Linked DNA regions of Pseudovibrio sp. Tun.PSC04-5.I4. The protein of the gene in region 1 interacts with the protein of each later gene in a pairwise test. Links are inferred from orthologs where the notes say so. Each region holds a gene or a part of one and is shown in the gene's direction. Other genes may lie near its edges.

Region 1 (3,293 bases):
GATAACAATGCACTTGTATTGAAGCTCGTTGCCGCTAAAGCAGCATCAACACTTGCTCTTAGTTTCGGAGGTTCAAACTTATAGGTCTGGTCGAAAAATCTCTGAAGATAGCGTTTGCCATCAAAGCCACTGCCATACACTGCCTTAACAGACTCTGCCAATTGTCCTGTGTCTGTCGCGAGAACAAAAATAAGTCCCTCAATATCGAAGAGGTGTTTGATCCGTTCTAGAAGCTCAATGGCGTAGGTTGGGCGGCATCGATCTAGCTCGTCAATGAATACAAAGAACGGTTGGGTCTTCCCGTCTTTATCTTGGGTGATGGCAGCAGCGAGTTGTTTTTTGAAAGATGAAATAGCGCTTTGATTACTTTTAAAATTTTCGAGTGAAGCGGCAGCAAAGTTTTCCAATCCGTTGATCAGTTCGTCTCCGCCTTTGTCAAAGGCACTTTCTTCTTCTGTATCAAAAGTATCAATAGCCTCCCCTATGTGCTTTTTGAGTTGATGTTTGGCAGCCGCTTTTACAAAGGAAAAAGAGAGCTTTCCCATGGATGAGAGAGTGTTTTTGAAAGAACGTTTGGCCTCATCGGAAAAGCTCTCATCTTCTTCAATTGTGCGTTGAATTTCTGACATGACGGCAACGAGTGGATCATCTGTATGGTCATCTTCCCAAGCGTTCACAAAAGCAACTTGTTGTCCCGAAATCTCTAACTGTTGCTTGAAGCGTTTAAGAAAAAATGTTTTCCCAACTCCCCAACTAGAATCGATGTTTAGGACGAAACTTCCCTTGTTGTGCTTTGTCTGCCCAAGTAGGAAAACTTCGAGAAACTCAGCATCATTAGCTCGCCCTAAGAGATCGTCGCCCCAAACGTTTGAAGTATCTAAGATTTTATCGAGCACAGGGATATCTGTCACATTTATCTCCAAAATTTTATGGCCTGACTATCGGTCGTGGTGATGTACATCGTCAATCTATGATTGTCGGCAGTGCTCTACAAAACCGGTGCACTTCTGTGCGTTTCCGCCCTTCCTTCTTGAAACTCCAGATTGCCTCCCCCAAACAGGAGGTAACAAGGAGACATGTGATGAGAACTGAATTCGATAGAGAGCTTGAAGAGCGTTTGGTGCGTTATGCTGCCGTTGATACGCAAAGTGATGAAACGTGCGATGCGTCCCCGAGCACGCAAATCCAGTTGGATCTTCAGCGCATACTCCGTGCGGAGCTGATGGAAATTGGCGCGTCTGACATTGAGCTGACTGACTACGGTGTTGTGCTTGCGACAATTCCAGCAACTGTTGAGGGTGATGTGCCGGTTGTTGGCTTGCTGGCTCACGTGGATACGGCTCCTGCATATCATGCCGTTGGTGTGAAGCCGCGCGTTCACCGTGATTACGATGGGTCTCCAATCGCGTTTCCTGATGCGCCTGAACTGATGCTTTCTCCAGAATTCTCCACGTATCTGGGAGACAAGATTGGTGATGACATCGTCACGGCCAGTGGAAGCACACTTTTGGGTGCGGATGATAAGGCCGGTGTTGCGATCATCATGTGTCTTGCACGGTATTTGCTGGCGCATCCTAAGATTCCTCATGGAAAGCTGCGCATTGCCTTTACGCCGGATGAAGAGATCGGTCGCGGTGTCCATGACGATCTGCCAAAAGCGATGGGTGCTGATTTTGCCTATACGCTGGACGGCGGCAAAGTGGGTGAGCTGAACTATGAGAATTTCGGCGCTGATGGGGCCGTTGTTAAGATCGTTGGCGTTTCTGTGCATCCGGGCTATGCGAAGGACAAGCTGGTTAATGCTCTGCATCTGGCGGGCAAGATCATTTCCACGCTGCCGCACGCGATAATGACACCGGAAACAACGGATGGACGTGAAGGCTTCATTTTTGTGAGCGACATGCATGGCACGGCGGCTGAAGCTGAGTTGCATTTTGTGCTGCGTGATTTTGAGCTGGAAGGCCTTGAAGCGAAAGCGGATCTTCTGGAGCAGGTGTGTGCAGCTGTGCAGGCGACAGAACCGCGGGCTGTAATCACCTGCGAAGTTAGGGAGCAATATCGCAACATGCATCATTGGCTGCGCGATGATATGACCCCGGTTGATCTTGCGAAGGCTGCGTTTGAAGAGGTTGGGCTTACCGTGTCCTCCAAGCCAATTCGCGGTGGAACTGATGGAGCTGCGATGACGGCAAAAGGCGTCTCCACGCCAAATATCTTCACCGGTATGCAGGAAATTCATGGTCCGCTTGAATGGATCAGCGTTCAGGATATGGCACTGGCGACACAGGTTTGCCTAAAGCTTGTTGAGCGCGTTGCAAAACCAGCTGCTTGATTGCTCTCTTTCGATGAAGTTATGGAAACCGCTGGTTATTTGGTCAGCGGTTTTTTGTTTGCCGACTTCGTTTTGCTTGCGACTTTGATCAGGCGTTGGAAGGAGGGGCATTCCAGATGGGATGGTGCCGGGCAATCAGCGACGTGGTGCAGTGCGTTTTTTAACGCTGTCAGCTCTTTGATTTGTTGATCAATTAAATCCGCCCGAGCGCGGAGGTCTTCTCGTGGGATTTGAAGTTTCCCATTCTCACTAAACATTCCGGCAATTTCAGCGAGTGAAAAGCCCGCAGATTTCGCCAGAGCAATCAGTGAAAGCTTCATGAGGGCGTGCGGCTCATATTGGCGTCGGAGGCCATGCCTGGTCACGGATTGAATCAGTCCAACTTCCTCATAATAACGCAGGGCTGAGGGCTTCACGCCGGAGCGTTCTGCAATTTCTCCAATATCCAACAGTTTCATACTTGACCTCAAGTTGACTTCAAGTCGTATCCTGACTTCAACTGAGCAATTTTGCAAGAGGAATACAAAAATGAAACAACACCAAACAGGGCCTGAACAACAGGTCTGGCGGGATCCCAGAGCGATCGCGCTGCTCATGGCAGCTACCCTTACAGTGATGGCAAATGCAACCATCAGCCCTGCTTTGGCAGGGTTGGAGAAGATGTTCATGAATGAGCCTAATGCGGCTTTCTTGACGCGGTTGCTCGTATCGGCTCCCTCTTTGACCGTTGTGATCTTTGCTCCGCTGGCTGGGTTGATTGCGGATCGCTATGGACGGCGGGCGTTGTTGCTGGTTGGCGTTTGTCTCTTCATCGTTGCCGGTAGCTCAGGCCTGTTTCTTCCAAGTCTCAAGTCTATGTTGATTAGTCGGCTGGGGCTGGGCGTTGCGGTTGCTATGGTGATGACGGCGCAGACGGCTCTTATTGGAGATTATTTTACGGGCAATCAACGCGGTTCCCTGA
Region 2 (3,298 bases), 2.4 Mb from region 1 along the record:
TGAGGTTTCACAGCAGCTGGTTTCACTTCTTTTGCAAACAAAATGACGTTTGAAAACTGACCTTCAACAACACCGCTGACTTGTCCTTCATGAAGAGAAAAAGCCGCGTCAGCGATTTTTTCATCGAGGAAGCCCGACTTATTCATAGTGCCGAGATCTACATCGCTTTCGCTTAGATCCCGTTCATTCATCAGATCTTCAAAGGTTTCGCCAGAACTCAGTTTAACCGCGGCAGCTTCAGCCTCTTCCATGGATTGGAAGGGGATCTGGAAGATCCGGCGTTGTTCCTGACTTTGGTAACGATTTTTAGTGCGCTCATATTCCTGCGCAATCTCTTCTTTCGTTACACTTTCTGGTTTCGCAATTTTATCTGCAGTGAGCTCGATAAGAGCTGCGCTGCGGTATTCGGGAGCTCTGTAGTTTGCTTTGTTTTCTTCAAAATACGCATTTAGCTCTTCTGCGCTTGGTACAGGAACTTCTGAAAGAGAGCTCTGTGGGAGTACAATATACTCAACCTTGCGCTCTTCCATTGTGTATTTGTCAAAAGCTTCAAGCATCGCGTTGGGTGTCGTAATGCCTCCAATTACAGCTTCTGCGAGCTGTTGGCGCTCTGCGATTTGTTGCTGCAGCATTACGAATTCGTCTTCGTTTACACCCATGTTGTAGAGAACTTGACTGAGACGATTTCGATCGTATCCATTCACACCCTGAAATGCTGGGGTTTCTTGAATGGTTTTGATGATTGCTTCATCAGACACGCCAATGCGGAGCTTTGATGCTTCCTGATCAAGCGTGGCTTCGGCGATCAGGCGACCCAGGACCTGAGCAGGGAGACCAAACGTGGCTGCCTGTTCTTGGCTAATCGGCTGGCCAGCACGGCGCGACAACTGGTCGATCTCCCGCGCATAAGCTCTCTGGAAATCCTCGGCGGGTATTTCTTTGTCGCCAACAGTTGCGACTGAAGTGGAGCCAAGTCCAGTAAAGACGTCAGCGATACCCCAAACAGCAAAGCTGAGGACCAAAAGGCCAATCAGAAGCTTCGCGAACCAGGTACCTACGCTATTACGCAGCGCGTCGAGCATAATTTTATCCGTTCTCTTGTTGAAGGCGAGGAGATTTCTCCCACGCACACATGCAAGGCCGCCGGATAATAGTAGCCCTTTTGCTGCGGGGCAAGTTTACACAGCATAAAGGTTGTGAGATTCGACATGAGATACGAAGTTCCTCGTACTAGCGGTTATCCGCTATGGGGCTTAAGTGGTTTTATGCTAGTGAGCACGCATTCCATTCGGGAAATTAAAATTCATATTTGGGGAAGATAAGAAATGACTAATCGGCCACTCGTTGCTGGTAATTGGAAAATGAATGGACTCAAAGCGTCTGCTGCTGAATTAGAGGCAATGGGCACGGGGTACGATTCAGCACTTGCCGAAAAAGTTGAACTTTTGATTTGCCCTTCCGCATTGTTGCTTTCTCAACTTGCTTCTCAAGAAAAAATCGGAATCGGTGCACAGAACTGTCATGCGAATGCGAGCGGCGCACATACTGGCGATATTTCCGCTGAAATGATCCGCGATGCTGGTGGTAAGTACGTCATAGTTGGGCACTCCGAACGACGCGTAGATCATAACGAATCTGATGCTGACGTTTGTGATAAGGCTGAAGCTGCATGGCGCGCTGGTCTGATCGCGATTGTCTGTGTTGGTGAAGTTGAGAGCGAACGCCGTGCAGGTACTACTCTTGATGTTGTAACCAAACAGGCTCTTGGTTCATTGCCAGCTGGCACAACGGCTGAAAACTCAGTCGTTGCATATGAGCCAGTTTGGGCTATCGGTACAGGCCTTACACCAACACCTGCTGATGTTGCAGAAGTTCATACTTCCATCCGCTCCACGCTGATCAAGCAGTTTGGCAACGAAATTGGAAGCAAGCTGCGCGTTCTTTATGGTGGTTCTGTTAAGCCCACCAACGCAAAAGAACTGTTGGCAGTTGATAACGTTGATGGTGCTCTAGTGGGCGGCGCAAGCCTGAAAGCCGCAGATTTCCTGGGGATTGCCGAGGCTTACCGCGGTTAATATTTTCCGAAATACAATTTTATTGTTCGCAGTCCACCAATTTGCTGCGCCTTTAGGGTAGAAAGGTGCAGCAAATTCGGTTAGAAGGCCGATTATCAAATTCATTAAACCTACGGATACCTATGGAAACCGTTCTTATTGTTATCCACCTGATGGTCGTAGTTGCGCTTGTGGCGATGGTTTTGCTGCAGCGCTCCGAAGGCGGCGCATTGGGTATTGGCGGCGGTGGCGGCGGCGGCGTAATGAGCAGCCGTGGCACTGCTAATGTACTTACACGCGGCACTGCAATTCTTGCTGCCTGCTTCTTCGTAACCTCGCTCGGTCTTTCTTTGATCTCTCGTTACGACGACCGTCCAGGTTCTTTGCTAGACGAAGTGCCTGCTGGCTCTGCGTCACAAGGCACAGAGCAGGGCGCAGGTAATGGTCTTCTTGACCAGTTGCAGCAGCAAAGTGAGCCTACTGGCCCGCAGGTTCCGCCTGCTCAGTAACCTGCTGTAAAGCAGATACAGTTGAAATAGTCGTTTGACGGCACCGCACTTTGTGCAGTGTCCGTCATTCGTGCGTTCAGACATAACTCAATTATATAGGGTTTTACGGATTATCAGTGCATCCCAGACGTGCACGCCCCTTGATAAGTCCAGCCCTTATAAAACCTGGTAGCGATCCATGGCACGGTACATATTCATCACCGGTGGTGTTGTTTCTTCTCTTGGGAAGGGACTTGCCTCCGCAGCTCTTGGTGCGGCTTTACAGGCCCGCGGATACAAGGTGCGGCTTCGTAAGCTTGATCCTTATTTGAACGTTGACCCAGGTACCATGAGCCCTTACCAGCACGGTGAGTGTTATGTGACTGATGATGGCGCTGAAACAGATTTGGATCTGGGTCACTACGAGCGCTTCACAGGTCGTCCTGCAAACAAGCAGGACAACATAACAACCGGGCGCATCTATCAGGACATCATCGCAAAAGAACGCCGTGGTGATTACCTCGGTGGAACAGTTCAGGTGATTCCCCACGTTACTGATGCCATCAAGAACTTCGTTCTGGATGGCAATGACGGCTACGATTTCGTGCTCTGCGAAATCGGTGGTACTGTTGGTGACATTGAAGGTTTGCCATTCTTTGAGGCTATTCGTCAGCTTGGCAATGACTTACCGCGTGGGCAGGCTGTCTACATTCACCTGACACTGATGCCCTACATTGCCAGTGCTGGTGAAATGAA

Evidence for each region. The genes of interacting proteins can lie anywhere in the genome.
Region 2: the proteins of pepT (region 1) and tpiA interact in binary tests that used the Escherichia coli proteins (3 or more experiments, as listed by UniProt). The link is inferred for Pseudovibrio sp. Tun.PSC04-5.I4 from one-to-one orthologs.

What each region holds. Positions count from the first base shown.
Region 1 is NZ_FNLB01000006.1:4,035,795-4,039,087, forward strand. What follows is about bases 347-3,206. They hold pepT (peptidase T), read left to right. Parts: upstream 347-1,081; coding sequence 1,082-2,332; downstream 2,333-3,206. Other genes in these bases: BLS62_RS24000 (KAP family P-loop NTPase fold protein), read right to left, coding at 347-911; BLS62_RS24010 (helix-turn-helix domain-containing protein), read right to left, coding at 2,368-2,790; BLS62_RS24015 (MFS transporter), read left to right, coding at 2,861-3,206. In the rest of the region: more of BLS62_RS24000, read right to left, coding at 1-346; more of BLS62_RS24015, read left to right, coding at 3,207-3,293. UniProt on the Escherichia coli protein: Cleaves the N-terminal amino acid of tripeptides.
Region 2 is NZ_FNLB01000006.1:1,653,422-1,656,719, reverse strand. What follows is about bases 336-3,200. They hold tpiA (triose-phosphate isomerase), read left to right. Parts: upstream 336-1,325; coding sequence 1,326-2,075; downstream 2,076-3,200. Other genes in these bases: BLS62_RS12660 (CTP synthase), read left to right, coding at 2,742-3,200; secG (preprotein translocase subunit SecG), read left to right, coding at 2,198-2,563; BLS62_RS12675 (peptidylprolyl isomerase), read right to left, coding at 336-1,082. In the rest of the region: more of BLS62_RS12675, read right to left, coding at 1-335; more of BLS62_RS12660, read left to right, coding at 3,201-3,298. UniProt on the Escherichia coli protein: Involved in the gluconeogenesis. Catalyzes stereospecifically the conversion of dihydroxyacetone phosphate (DHAP) to D-glyceraldehyde-3-phosphate (G3P).